Regions from separate parts of the Microbacterium sp. NPDC056234 genome, predicted to be linked through region 3. Evidence: riboswitches for the same ligand, from Rfam matches in the RefSeq annotation. Region 3 holds a riboswitch; each other region holds the start of a gene.
The links. Region 3 has a riboswitch for thiamine pyrophosphate ahead of thiM (hydroxyethylthiazole kinase). Riboswitches for the same ligand answer to the same signal wherever they lie in the genome.
Positions count from the first base shown of each region.

Region 1: it holds a riboswitch for thiamine pyrophosphate, as region 3 does, so the genes downstream of both, ACFCYE_RS06270 (MFS transporter) here and thiM (hydroxyethylthiazole kinase) in region 3, are expected to answer to the same signal.
Region 2: it holds a riboswitch for thiamine pyrophosphate, as region 3 does, so the genes downstream of both, ACFCYE_RS03710 (ECF transporter S component) here and thiM (hydroxyethylthiazole kinase) in region 3, are expected to answer to the same signal.

Region 1 covers NZ_JBHJTE010000002.1:97,045-101,532, forward strand. The annotation lists gene ACFCYE_RS06255 (DUF3097 domain-containing protein) at 22-855, shown strand; gene trmB (tRNA (guanosine(46)-N7)-methyltransferase TrmB) at 888-1,613, shown strand; gene ACFCYE_RS06265 (type II CAAX prenyl endopeptidase Rce1 family protein) at 1,610-2,437, shown strand; TPP riboswitch at 2,449-2,542, shown strand; gene ACFCYE_RS06270 (MFS transporter) at 2,533-3,885, shown strand; gene ACFCYE_RS06275 (DUF1304 domain-containing protein) at 3,882-4,274, shown strand; gene ACFCYE_RS06280 (serine hydrolase domain-containing protein) at 4,281-4,488, opposite strand, start outside.
Region 2 covers NZ_JBHJTE010000001.1:745,589-750,076, reverse strand. The annotation lists gene ACFCYE_RS03715 (ABC transporter ATP-binding protein) at 1-1,142, opposite strand, end outside; gene ACFCYE_RS03710 (ECF transporter S component) at 1,145-1,810, opposite strand; TPP riboswitch at 1,803-1,912, opposite strand; gene ACFCYE_RS03705 (D-alanyl-D-alanine carboxypeptidase) at 1,973-3,736, shown strand; gene ACFCYE_RS03700 (ABC transporter ATP-binding protein) at 4,038-4,488, opposite strand, start outside.
Region 3 covers NZ_JBHJTE010000004.1:366,205-370,692, reverse strand. The annotation lists gene ACFCYE_RS13705 (bifunctional hydroxymethylpyrimidine kinase/phosphomethylpyrimidine kinase) at 1-1,889, opposite strand, end outside; gene thiM (hydroxyethylthiazole kinase) at 1,886-2,734, opposite strand; TPP riboswitch at 2,725-2,818, opposite strand; gene ACFCYE_RS13695 (cupin domain-containing protein) at 2,843-3,280, opposite strand; gene ACFCYE_RS13690 (pyridoxal 5'-phosphate synthase) at 3,277-3,873, opposite strand; gene ACFCYE_RS13685 (glycoside hydrolase family 3 N-terminal domain-containing protein) at 3,899-4,488, opposite strand, start outside.

The sequences.
Region 1 (4,488 bases), on a different contig from region 3:
CCCACACATACGCTGGAAGGCATGGACGACAGGTACGGTGCCGATGTGCTCGCCAAGGGGTGGCGCGAGCGTGCGGCGAAGCAGATCCCTCAGGTTCCGGCGGAGGCGGACCTCGTCGTGGAGGTCGCCGACGACGGGTTCTGCGGCGCGGTGACGAAAGTGCAGTCCGGCACGGTCGAATTGGAGGATTGGAAGGGCCGCAAGCGGCTGTTCCCCCTCGGGGGCGGGTTCCTCATCGACGGCCAGCCCGTCAGACTCGTCCCGCTTGCGCCGAAGGAGAGGGGGCCTCGGCGGACGGCATCCGGATCCTTCGTCGCAGCGGACCAGCGCGCCCGTGTGGCGCTGCCGAGCCGCATCCTCGTCGAAGGCCGCCACGATGCCGAGCTCGTCGAGAAGGTGTGGGGAGCCGACCTGCGCGTCGAGGGCGTCGTCGTCGAATACCTGCAGGGCGTCGACCTGCTGGACGATCTGCTCGCGGCCGAGCCACCCAGTGCGAAGCGCCGTTACGGTGTGCTCGTCGACCATCTCGTCCCCGGATCCAAGGAGTCGCGCATCGCGAATGCCGTGGCCCGAGGACCCCACGGCGCGCACGTCCGCATCGTCGGCCACCCGTATGTCGACGTGTGGCAGTGCGTGAAGCCGGAGTCGCTGGGCATCCCGCGCTGGCCGGAGATCCCGCGCGGTATCGAGTGGAAGGTCGGCATCTGCAAGGCGTTCGGGTGGCCGCACGAGGACCAGGCGGACATCGCTCGTGCCTGGCAGGCCATTCTGAGCAAGGTCACGACCTACCGCGACCTCGAGCCGACACTCCTCGGCCGGGTCGAGGAGCTGATCGACTTCGTCACCGCGCCGTGAGGCGCGGCGCGGGCCCCGGTTACCCTTGACATATGCCAGAGCCCCGCACTTTCCGCGATGAACCCGTCTCCTTCGTCCGTCGCAGCGGACGCATGTCGGAGGCGCAGGAGCGGGCGTTCGAGGAGCTCGCCGGGCACTATCTGCTCGAGGTGCCGCGAGATGTCGCTTCGACGAGTGTTCACCCGGACGCGCGGCTCGATGTGGCAGCCGAGTACGCCCGCGACGCGGCACTGATCGTCGAGATCGGATCGGGTCAGGGCCACGCGATCGTCTCGGCCGCGGCATCCCGTCCCGGCGACGACTTCCTCGCGGTCGAGGTGTTCCGTGCAGGGCTCGCCCGCACCATGCTGGATGCCGACAAGGCAGGCGTCCGCAACCTGCGCCTGGTCGAGGCGAACGCGCCGGAGGTGCTGGCGACCTACCTTCCGGAGGGCAGCGCGTCGGAGGTCTGGGTGTTCTTCTCCGACCCGTGGCACAAGAAGCGGCACACGAAGCGCCGGCTGATCCGCGATGGATTCGGCGCGACGGCGGCCAGGGCCCTCGCCGATGACGGTGTGCTGCGTCTGGCCACCGACTGGGAGGACTACGCGCGGCAGATGCGCGAGGTCCTCGATGCCGAACCGCTGTTCGAGCGCGCCTTCGAGGGGGAGTGGGCGGATCGCTTCGAGGGTCGTGTCATGACCGCCTTCGAGCGCAAGGGCATCACCAAGGGACGCGAGATCCGCGATCTCACGTATCGGCGCAGGCCGCGCGCGTGAGCGCTGCCGGCGTCGCGTTTCGGTGGGCGATCGCGCCTGCCGCGCTGGTATGCCTGGCGGCTCCGGCTTTCTTCGTCGTGCAGTGGGCCTGGCTCGGCTGGGTGCTGCTGGCCGCCGGTGTCGGGGCGGCGTGGGCGATCGAACGACGTGCCGTGACGGCATCCGCGCCCTCGCTCGCACGCGATCTGTCGCTCATCGCGATCGGGATGCTGATCGTCAGCGTCATCCCCCTCGCGGCGGAGCTCGACAACCTCGCCATGCTGCGCTTCACGCTGGCACTGGGCGGCGCCGTCCTCGTGCCGTACGTCATCTCGCGGTACGTCTACCGCGACCGCGCGATCTCGTTCCCGTGGCGCACGGGCAAGCGCTGGGGACGCCTGCAGTGGGGCTGGCTCATCGCCGTCCTGGCGCTGGGCTGGCTGATCCTGCCGTTCTACTTCATCACCAGCGGCGTCTACCAGAACTGGCCGGTCGTCGACACGCCGGAGCTCATCGTCCGCCTGTTCGTCGGCGTCGGCGCCGTGGGCATCTGGGACGAGCTGTTCTTCATCTGCACCGTATTCGCTCTGCTGCGCCGCCACTTCCCGGATGCTGTGGCGAACATGCTGCAGGCCGTGGTGTTCGTATCGTTCCTGTGGGAGCTGGGCTATCGCGAGTGGGGCCCGCTGCTGACGATCCCGTTCGCCCTGCTGCAGGGGTTCATCTTCCTGCGCACCCACTCGCTGGCGTATGTGGTCACCGTGCATCTGCTCTTCGACGCCGTCGTGTTCGCCGTGCTCGTGCATGCCCACAATCCGGGATCGCTGCCCATCTTCCTCGTATAGATAAGCTCGTCTGCAGTGACACGGGGTGCCGCCTGCGCGGCTGAGATCACACCCGTCGAACCTGATCTAGCTCGTACTAGCGAAGGGATGTCGCGATGCACACGCACGCACTCACCGAACCCGTCCATCCGTCCGCGCAGCTGCGCACCGAGCGCGGAGGGCTCGCCCTGGCCGCCGCGGCGACCGGCACAGCCTTCGAGTGGTACGACTTCTTCCTCTACGGCACGGCGGCCGCTCTGGTGTTCCCCGCAGTGTTCTTCCCTGCGCAGGAGCCGATGATCGGCATTCTGCTGTCGTTCGCCACGTTCGCGACGGGTTTCATCGCCCGCCCGGTCGGCGGACTGCTGGCGGGATCGCTGGGCGATCGCTTCGGACGGCGCCCGGTGCTCACGGCGACGCTGTTGATGATGGGACTCGCCACCGCATGCATCGGCGTATTGCCCGGGTACGCGCAGATCGGTGTGTTCGCCCCGTTGGCACTTGTCGCCCTGCGATTCGTGCAGGGCTTGGCGGCCGGCGGGGAGTGGCCGGGCGCCGTGCTGATCGCGCTGGAGCATTCGTCGCGTCACCGCGGGCTGCGCGGCGGGATCGTCGCTGCGTCGCTGTACTGCGGTCTCATCCTCGGCAATCTCGCCTTCGTCGTGGTCGTCGCGCTGCTGGATGAGCAGGCGCTGCTCGCCTGGGGGTGGCGGGTGCCGTTCCTGGCGAGCGTCGTGCTCGTCGCGGTCGGCCTGGTACTGCGGCATCGGGTGGGGGAATCCCCGGAGTTCCTCGCCCGAGACGCGAAAGAGCAGCCGCGGCGTCCGCTGCGCGAATCTCTCGGCGCTCCCCGGAACGTGATCGCCGCCGTGCTCGTGCGGACCGGTCAGAACGCCTGTTTCTACACCATCACGGTGTTCTGTCTCGGGTACGCGACGGCGATGCTGGGGTTCTCGGCGCACGCAGCGCTGACCGCACTGCTGATCGCAGCAGCGCTCGCCGCCGTGATGTGCCCCGTCTGGGGTGCGCTGGGGGAGCGGCTCGGCATGGCGCGGCTCACCGCATGGAGCCTCGGCGGCCTCGGCGCGCTGGCCGTGCCGCTGTTCCTCGTCCTGGACAGCGGGAACGCTGTGGCCATCGTCGGGGTCGTGGCCGTGACGATCGGCATCGTGAACGCGGCGGCCGACGGTGTGCAGCCGCTGTGGTTCTCCGGCCTCTTCCCGCCGCGTCGCCGCTACACGGGGATCTCGGTCGGCCGCGAGATCGCGGGTGTCATCGGCGGTGGTCTGACGCCACTCGCGGCCACAGCCCTGGTCGCGTCGACAGGGCATTGGTGGCCGGTGGCCGCGATCATGATGCTCGCCGCCGCACTCGGCGTCGTCGGCGCAGCGATCGCCCGTCCGATCGATGAGCCGATTGCGGGCTCGGGGCACACGGAACGGGCGAAAGACGACAGAATCAGAGCATGATCATCGCAGGCCTCATCCTCGCGGCGGCCGCGGCCGCATTCCACGTCTTCATCTTCGCGCTCGAGTCACTGCGGTGGATGGAGCCGGCGACTCGAAAGGTGTTCGGGGTGGCCAGCGAGGCGGATGCCCGGACGATGAAGCCGTTGGCGTTCAATCAGGGCTTCTACAATCTGTTCCTGGCGTTGACGGCCTTCCTCGGCGTCGGGCTGTACATCGTCGGGTCGACGGTCGTCGGACTCACCCTGGTGTTCGCCGGCACAGGGATGATGCTGGCAGCCGCGCTCGTGCTGATCCTGTCCGATCGGTCCAAGGCGCGCGCCGCGACGATGCAGGGTGCACTGCCGCTGCTCGCGATCGTCGCGACGGCGATCGGCGTCGGGATCGCCTGAGCACCGTCAGCGCGCGGCCTGCTGCAGGTCGTCGAACAGCGCCATGACGGCGGGGCCCATCTCCATCTGGGTCAGTACGATCCGGAAGGATCCGTCCTGGTCGATGAAGAAGTCCGTGCCCAACCCGCCGGACCAGCCGTAGCGTCCGGCGTGCTCGCCCGCAGTGACGACGGCGACGCCGAAGCCCCATCCGAGACCGTCCCAGAACCCGGGG
Region 2 (4,488 bases), on a different contig from region 3:
GCCCGATCCCAGCCGAGCGCCTTCGGCCCCACCGCCAGCTCGTCGCGCAGCGTCTGGGTGAGGAACTGATGCTCCGGCTCCTGGAAGACCGTCCCGATGCGAGTCAGCAGTTCGCGCGACGCCCACCGGAACGGACGGCGGCCCGAGCGTGCGGCCAGATCCGCCGCGGCGACCACCTCGCCGGAATGCTCCGGGAGAAGGCCGGCCAGCGTGAGCGCCAGCGTGGACTTGCCCGCACCGTTCGCTCCCGAGATGACGGTCGCGCTGCCCCGCGGGATCTGCACGTCGAGCCCGGCCTGGACGATCGTGCGCGGTCCGCGCGCGATCGACAGCTCGGAGGCGGAGAGCACCGCAGGCCCCGTGGCGGCGTCGAGTTCCGGCAACGCGATCGACGCATCCGGGACCCACACCCCCGCCTCGGCGAGCGCTGCGCCGTGCTCGGCGAAGACCCGTGACGGCGATCCGTCGGCCAGCAGACCGCCGTCGGCGGCGAGCACGATGACGCGGGTCATGAGATCCACCCACACCGGAGTGCGGTGCTCGACGACGACGAGCGTCGCGCCCGTCGCGTCGACGGCGCGCTCGACGCTCGCGCGCACTTCGCCGACACCGGCCGGATCCAGGTTCGCCGTCGGCTCGTCCAGCAGGAGGAGACCGGGGCGCATCGCCAGAGCGCCGGCCAGCACGAGGCGCTGCTTCTGCCCGCCGGAGAGCGCCTTGGTGGGCCGATCGAGGGCGACGTCGAGTCCGGTCGCCTCGAGCGCTTCGGCCACCCGGCCGGGGATCTCGGATGCCGGGACGCCGAGGTTCTCGCAGCCGAACGCGACGTCGTCGCCGACCTTGGACAGCACGATCCCGGCATCCGGGTCCTGCAGGACCAGCCCGGTGCGACCGCGTGCGGATTCGGGAGCCGCGCCGTCGAGCCGCAGCGAGCCGGTGCGCTCCCCCTCGTCGGCGTCGCCGAGCACGCCGGCAAGACCCGCGAGCAGCGTGGACTTACCGGCGCCGGATGCCCCCAGCAGCAGCACTCGCTCGCCCGGTTCGATCGTGAACGAGACGTCGCTGACGGCCGCACGCTTGCGTCCCGCGTAACGCCACCCCCACCCTTCGGCGTGGACGCGGACGGGGGCGGCGGCGCTCATGCTCAGACCTCGCGGACGAGCTCTCGCCCGGCCGCGAAGCGGTTCAGGGCCCCCGTGACGGCGAGCGCGCGCACGAGCAGCCATCCGACCACGCCGGCGAGGATCGCCCCGGAGATCACGATCGTGGTGAGGTAGATCGCGTTGAACTCGAGCGACTTCAGGATGTTGGGCGAGCTGCCGTAGAAGAGCTCGAAGACCCAGGCGGCCGCCGCGGCGCCGACACCGGCGAGCATCGCGACGACGATCCCGAACCGACGGTAGAAGAACAGCGCGAAGATGAGCTCGGCGCCCAGCCCCTGCACGATGCCCGAGAGCACCGTCGAGACGCCCCACACATTGCCGATCAGCATCGAGACGATCGCGGCGACGACCTCGACGACGAAGGCGGCACCCGGCTTGCGGATCACGAGTCCGCCGATCACGCCTCCGATCAGCCAGATGCCGACGGCGATGCCGCCCAGGCCGGGGGTCAGCGCGTCGGCGGCCCCGAACCATGCCCCGCCGATGATGTTCCAGCCCCAGAACAACAGGCCGATCGCGACGCCGAGCACAGCGGCGACGACGATGTCGACGACGCGCCAGCGCCACGGAGTGGCGGAAGCGGGTGCACCGGTGGCGGCGGCATTCGTCGCTTCGTTGGAAGCGGATGCGGACGTGGACGTACTCATCTGATCTCCTCCCTGCGCCGGCATGATCCGGATCAGGTTCGACGGTCGAAGCGCGGATCGCTTCCTCTCAGCCCGGCTCGCCGGACTCCCGTGGGTTGTGGGGTCGATCTTACTCCCTGGCCAATACGGCGTTGTCACATATGGATTCGGTACCGTATTCGAGTGACCCTCGATGAGCAGACCGACGAGAGCGGTGCCCTGACGCGCCGCGAGCTCCGTCGACGCACGGGGGCGATCCCGGTGGCCACGGATTCGGATGCCGACGGAACCGTCGACACCACAGCAGTCGATTCCGACGATCTCGATACGCCTACCACGCCCGTGGCCGTCGTGCCTGCGGCGGTCGCCACCGGCACGGTCGCAGAAGAGCGGGTCGCGGCACCGGTTGTCGCGAAGCGTATGGATGCCGATGCCGGCGCAGAATCGGCCGAGTCGGGCTCTTCCGGCTCAGCAGCCGAGGGCGCTGTCGCGGCGAGCGCGTCCGAGGCAGGTGAGCCCGAGACGACCGATGCGGACGCCGAGCTCGCGGCGCTGCTCGCGGCGCAGGCCGAACCCGTGCGTCCGGCAGCCGCATGGGCCGACGAGAACTCTCCGGCGACCGCCCTGCTCTGGGTGAATCCGATCGACGTCGAGGCCGCCACCCAGGCGGCCCCTCTCGAGGCACCGACGGCGACCGCGGACGAGCCCGACCTGCTGGTGGGCGCTCCGCGCCGGGGATTCCTGCAACCCGGCATCCTCGTTCCTCTCGGTACCCTCGCAGCCCTCGGTGTCGCCTACGCCGCCACCACGCTGCTGTGGCCCCTTCACGAACTGCCGCCGACGATCGAGGCCGTCGCGGTCACACCGGCCGGTGCGACCGCAGCCGACATCGCCTGGCCGGCCGTCGGCAGCGCCGGCGTCGGCGTCGAGGGCGTCAGTACAGCGGCTTCGACCACCGAGACGGCCCCGATCGCCAGCGTGACGAAGGTCGTCTCCGCGATGCTCGTGCTCGACGCGATGCCGTTGCAGCCCGGCGAGCAGGGTCCGGAGTTCGACTTCGACTACAGCGACACCGTGGAGTACTGGTCGTACCGCAGCGACGACCAGTCGGCGCTCGATGTCCCCGTCGGCGGAACGCTCACGGAGTACCAGATGCTTCAGGGCATCCTGCTCGGGTCCGCGAACAACTACATCGACCGCCTGTCCGACGAGATCTGGGGGTCCGACCGCGAGTTCGCAGCCGCGGCCGAGCAGTGGCTCGCCGCACGCGGTCTGAACGACATCACCGTCGTGACGCCGTCCGGACGCAACGACCGCAACGTCGCCTCGCCGGCATCGCTGACCGCCCTGGCCTCCATCGCCATGTCGAACCCTGTCTTCGCCGAGATCGTCGGCACGTCGACGGTCGAGCTGCCCGGGGCGGGCCTCGTCACCAACTCGAACGGCCTGCTCGGCGAGCCGGGGATCGTCGGGATCAAGACCGGCTCGCTGGACGACGACTACAACCTGCTCAGCGCCAAGGACGTCACAGTCGGCGACACGGATGTCCGCATCTACGCCGCAGTACTCGGCCAGGAGAGCGACGAGGAACGTCTCGCAGCCAGCCGCGCACTGTACGAGCAGGTCGAAGCGCAACTGCAGGCCCAGGGGCCCGCTGTCACCGCCGAGACCGTGGTCGGCGAGGTCAGCACGCCGTGGGGCGCGACCGCCGACATCGTCACCGATGCCGACGCGAACGTCGTGCTCTGGAACACGACCGCGCCGACGGCCGAGGTGTCCTTCGATCTCGGCGACAACCGGGATGCCGATGCCGACGTCGGCTCGATGACCGTCGCCGGGCCGGTGAACACCGTCGAGATTCCCGTCGTGCTCTCCGAAGAGCTCTCCGGTCCGAGCGCCTGGTGGCGCCTGACGCATCCGTTCGAGCTGCTCGGCATCACGGACTGACGGGAACGCACGTCGCCGAGGTGGCGCACAGCGCCGCGAGAGCGCGCGAGGTGCGACCACGCGCGACGCGTCCCGCCCGCTACACACGCACCGTGGCCACCTCCACTGGCCGTCGTGGCGCATATCGCCGCCTCGACGCGCGGGAGGCGGACATACGAGACCCCTGCCTGAACACTGCATGACCGGGGTGTCGCGAATGGTCGCGTGAGCGCGCGAGACGGCCGCACGCGATACGTGCCGTCCCCCGGGAGCGACGAAGGGCCGCCACCCGAGCGGGTGACGGCCCTTCGTGCGCGTCAGGTCAGGCCTTGTCGTCGGACTCCGGTTCGCCTGCCGCGACGGAGACCCCGGCATCCTCCGCCTCCTCGTCCGCTTCACCGGTGACGACCACGGGAGTCGACGTGGTGAGCGCCTCTTCGGCATCGATGTCGGTCGCCGCCTGCTCGAACTGCGACTGGTACAGCCGCCAGTACGCGCCCTGAGCGGCGATGAGCTCGTCGTGCGTGCCCTTTTCGACGATGTCGCCGTGCTCCATCACGAGGATGAGGTCGGCATCGCGGATCGTCGACAGCCGGTGCGCGATCACGAACGAGGTGCGCCCCTGGCGCAGCGCCGCCATGGCGTGCTGCAGCAACAGCTCGGTACGGGTGTCGACCGCACTCGTCGCCTCATCGAGGATGAGGATCGACGGCTGCGAGACGAACGCGCGGGCGATCGTGATGAGCTGTCGCTCGCCGGCCGACACGTTCGAC
Region 3 (4,488 bases):
TACAGCCAGTAGCACGGCAGGATCGCGGCGATCAGCTCGGCGTAGTCGCCGCCGAACGCGGTCGAGCGCAGATGATCCAAGTAGGCCGTCGTGGTCGGGGACGGCTCGGAACGGAATGTATCGGACGTCACGCCATGCTCCGGCGTCAGCCAGGAGGCATGCAGCTCGAGCTCTCCGACGATCGCCCCATGCGCGCCGTTGGCCCAGAACGCCTGCTCGGCGGACGTGGGAGCCCGCCGGGCCGCTTCGGCGAGAACCCGCGCGTATTCGCGGAGATACAGCGCGTCCTGGCCGAGGTAGAACACGAACGGCTCGCGCCCCAGCGTGCCGTCGGCCAGACCGCGGATGAACGCGAGCTCGTCGATGCCTTCGTGGATGCCGCGGATGCGGTCCCACCAATCGTCGGCGATCTCGGTGGCCGATGGACTGGTTTCGACGCCGCCCCTGGCCCAGAGCCCCGCGAAGTGGCTGATCGGGCCGTGCCCTCGACCGACACGCAGCGCGTCGCCGGCGCGGAGGGACTCTCGCAGCCAGGCACGGGAGGCCACGACCGCCTTCTCTGGAGCATCCCCGCGAGCGAGGCGCGTGGCGATCGCCGCCGACAGCGAGCATCCGGTGCCGTGCGTGTTCGCCGTCGCGATGCGCGTGCCGGCGAACTCGCGCCGCGTGTGCTGCGCGGCATCCACGAGGGCGTCCGGTGCGTCGTCTCCGGAGAGATGCCCGCCCTTGACCAGCACAGCGGCGCCGATCCGCGTCGACAACTCGTCCGCAGCGGCGAGCGCATCGATCCAGCCGACGATCGGACGTTCCGCCAGTACCGAGAGCTCCGCGAGGTTGGGGGTCACGATGTCCGCCCTCGTCAGCAGTGCGCGCAGGGCACCTTCGGCGTCGGCATCGAGCAGGCGATCACCGCTCGTGGCGACCATGACGGGGTCCACGACGACGATCGGCGGACGCTCGGTGTCGAGCCAATCGGTCACGGCACGGATCACCTCGGCGTTCGCCAGCATCCCGATCTTCACCGCGTCGATGACGATGTCGTCAGACAGTGCGTCGAGCTGATCCTGCAGGAACGCGGCCGGTGGTACGTGCACGGTCCGCACACCCCGAGTGTTCTGCGCGGTCAGCGCGGTGATGACCGCCATGCCGTATCCGCCGTTGGCGGCGATGGACTTCAGATCCGCCTGGATGCCCGCGCCGCCGGACGGGTCACTGCCCGCGATGCTGAGCACGCGGGGTGTCGATCGGGCGCGCCACCGCCTCAGGAACTCGGCGGCGGCCGCACGCGGGTCGTCGACGGCGCACAACGCGGACACGACAGCCACGCCGGCGGCCCCGGCGGCCCTGAGGTCGGCGGCGTCCTCGAGGCCGACGCCGCCGATCGCCACGCACGGCAGGGGGCTGGCCGCGGCGAACATGCGGAAGCCGTCGATACCGAGCGCCGGCGGATGATCCGGCTTCGTGCTGGTCGGTCGGATGACACCGACGCCCAGATAGTCCACCGTTCCGGCGGGGAGGGCGAGCACGGCGTCGAGATGGGCCGGGCTGTTCGCGGTCAGGCCGATCAGCGCATCGGGGCCGAGCAGCGCGCGGGCGCGGAGCACTGACTCGTCGCCCTGTCCGAGGTGCACGCCGTCCACACGCGCGCCCTGCGCCCGCGCGGCGAGAGCCGCGTCGAGACGGTCGTTGACGACGAGCAGTGCGCGCCCGTCGATCACGCGCGACAGTTCGAGGAGCTGAGCGGTGATCTCGGCATCCGTCGCCGCCTTGTCGCGGAGTTGGACGATGCGCACACCGCCGTCCACGGCCTGCGCGACCGTCTCGACGACGCCCCGAGCGCCGCACAACGCCGCGTCAGTGACGAGGTAGAGCGAGAGGTCCGCGATCATCGGGTCGCCTCCTCGATGCGCGCAGCGGCCGCGACGTCGCCGGGACGGACGGCCGCCAGAGCGTCGAGCAGCGCCACGGCGAAGCTGCCGGGGCCCGCGGAGGCGGACGCCGCGCGCTCCGCCGCGATCGTGTAGACGAGAGCAGCCGCGGCGATCGCCGTGAGCGCGTCCGTTCCTGTGGCGCGCGCGGTGCCGAGGAATGCGGCCATCACTGCGCCTAGCGCGCACCCGCCTCCGGTCACCCTGGTCAGCAGCGCATCGCCGTTCGCGATGCGGATCACGCGCCGGCCGTCGGTGATCAGATCCACCGGCCCGGAGACGGCGACGACGCTGCCATGGCGCTGCGCGAGTGCGAACGCCGCATCTGCTGCGGCATCCGTCGTATCGGTGGTGTCGACGCCGCGACCGCCGGCGCTGGCACCTGCCAGCGCCAGGATCTCGGAAGGGTTCCCGCGGATCGCGGTCGGTCGCAGCGCAAGGAGGTCGTGCGCGAGGGCGGTGCGCACCGGCAGCGCCCCGATCGCGACCGGGTCGAGCACCCACGGCGTCCCGGCCGCCGCGGCACCGGCCACCGCCTCACGGCTGGCAGCGCGTTGCTCGGGTCTCGGAGTGCCGAGGTTGATGAGCACGCCCGATGCGATGGTCGCGAACATCTCGGACTCGCCCACGATGTCGACCATCGCGGGCGACGCACCGAGGGCGAGCAGGACGTTGGCGGTGAAGCCGGTGACCACCGCGTTCGTGATGCAGTGTGTCAGCGGGGGCGCTGCGCGCAGCTGCGCCAACAGGGTCGCGGCCTCGGAGGCGAGGTCGGTATCGGAAACTGGACGCAGAAGATCGCTCATCGCGACATCCCTTCGCTAGTACGAACTAGATCAGGTTCGACGGGTCTGTTCTCAGCCGCGGTCGCGGCACCCCGTGTCACTGCCTCGCAGTCTAGTGCGCGCGATCGATCACGCGTTCGCCCACGGCATCGGCCGGTCGGGCGCGCGCGTGGCGTCATCGGGCAGATGCGGCAGCTGCTCGCCGCCGGCGCGGATGCACAGCCAGCGCAGCTCGCTGTCGCTGTCCGGCCGCGCACGCCATGTCCGCCACACGCCCTGCCCGACGCGGATGACCGTGCCGGCCTCGACCTCGACGACGTCGTCGTCCAGGCCCATCTGCCCGCGACCGGAGAGGAACACGTACAGCTCCTCGACGCGGGAATGGGTGTGCCAGTACCCGGCCTCCTCGCCTGGTTGCAGCGCGTTCGCGGTCATGCCGACGTACTGCATCGTCAGTTCGTGGTCGACGACGCGGCGTCCGTCACGGGAGCGCGAAGGAGCGAACCCGCCGAAATGCTCGCGCCATGCGTCCGGCGCCCCGATGCTGATCACTTCGTAGTCGCTCATGCGTTGGTCTCTCCGCTCTGATGGGTATCCGTGTGTCCGGTGGCGATGCGGCGCGTCCAGCCTTCACCGGCGCGCTCGTAGACGAGCCGCAGGTGCCGTCGATCGACAGACCCCTGCCAGAACTCGACGCGATCAGGGACCAGGCGCCACAGCAGCCAGTCCCCCGGCCGGATGCCGTCGCGCGCCGCGGGCGAGCGCGCGACGAGATCGGCGGCGCTCTCGTCGGCATCCGCTGGGATGACAGAGCCGCGCACGCGGACGGCGCGCGTCACCGGCTGCCACCAGAAGTTCAATGCCGCCACCGGTCGTTCGAACAGCTGCTCGCTCTTGCGCGACACCCGATGCCCGGCGAAGGCCCAGCCGCGACGGTCGACGTCCTTGAGGATCAGCGTCCGCGCATCGGCGAAGCCGTCCCGATCGACGGTCGCGAGCGTCATGGCATGCGGCTCGGCGACACCTGCCTCGGACGCGGCCGAGATCCACTCGAGGAAGAGCTGTTCGGGTGTATCCGGTGCATCGGAGGGGTCGAACGCGGGCGGTATGCCCGTGAGCGACGGGAGCGATCGCAGCCAGTCCGTCGCAGAACGCGTCATGCGACCATCCTGGCCCAGGCGCCTCTCAACCACGCGCCGACTCGGCGAGCACCGCCACGCGCGTCGCCGCCTCGGCAAGGCGATCGGCGAACGCCCGATCGGACTCGGCTCGTGCGGCCAGTGCATCGATGCTCCGCCCCGCGGTCTCCGGCGTCGAACCTGCGATCGTCAGCACCATGTCGGCGCCGGCATCGACCGCCATGATCGCGTTCGCCACCGGGTCGGCGTACGCCGGATCCCCTGAGGAGAGCAGCATCCCGAGATCGTCCGTGACGGCGACACCTTCGAATCCGAGTTCGTCGCGAAGGAGGGCGTACCACTGCGGTGACAGCGTCGCCGGCAGCTGCGACACGGCGCTGAATCTCAGGTGCCCCATCATCACGAGCTCGGCGCCCGCATCGATGCCCGCTCGGAAGGGCAGCGCGTCGACGGATCGCCATTCGTCCAGGCTCATATCCGTACTCGGGATGGAATGGTGCGAGTCGCCTTCCGCCGCACCGTGCCCGGGGAAGTGCTTGAGCGTCGTGGCGACATGACCGGTCTCTCCCACGACGATCGCCGCGACCCGATCGGCGACGGCCTGGGCGTCCGTGCCATATGACCGGCTGTGGATGA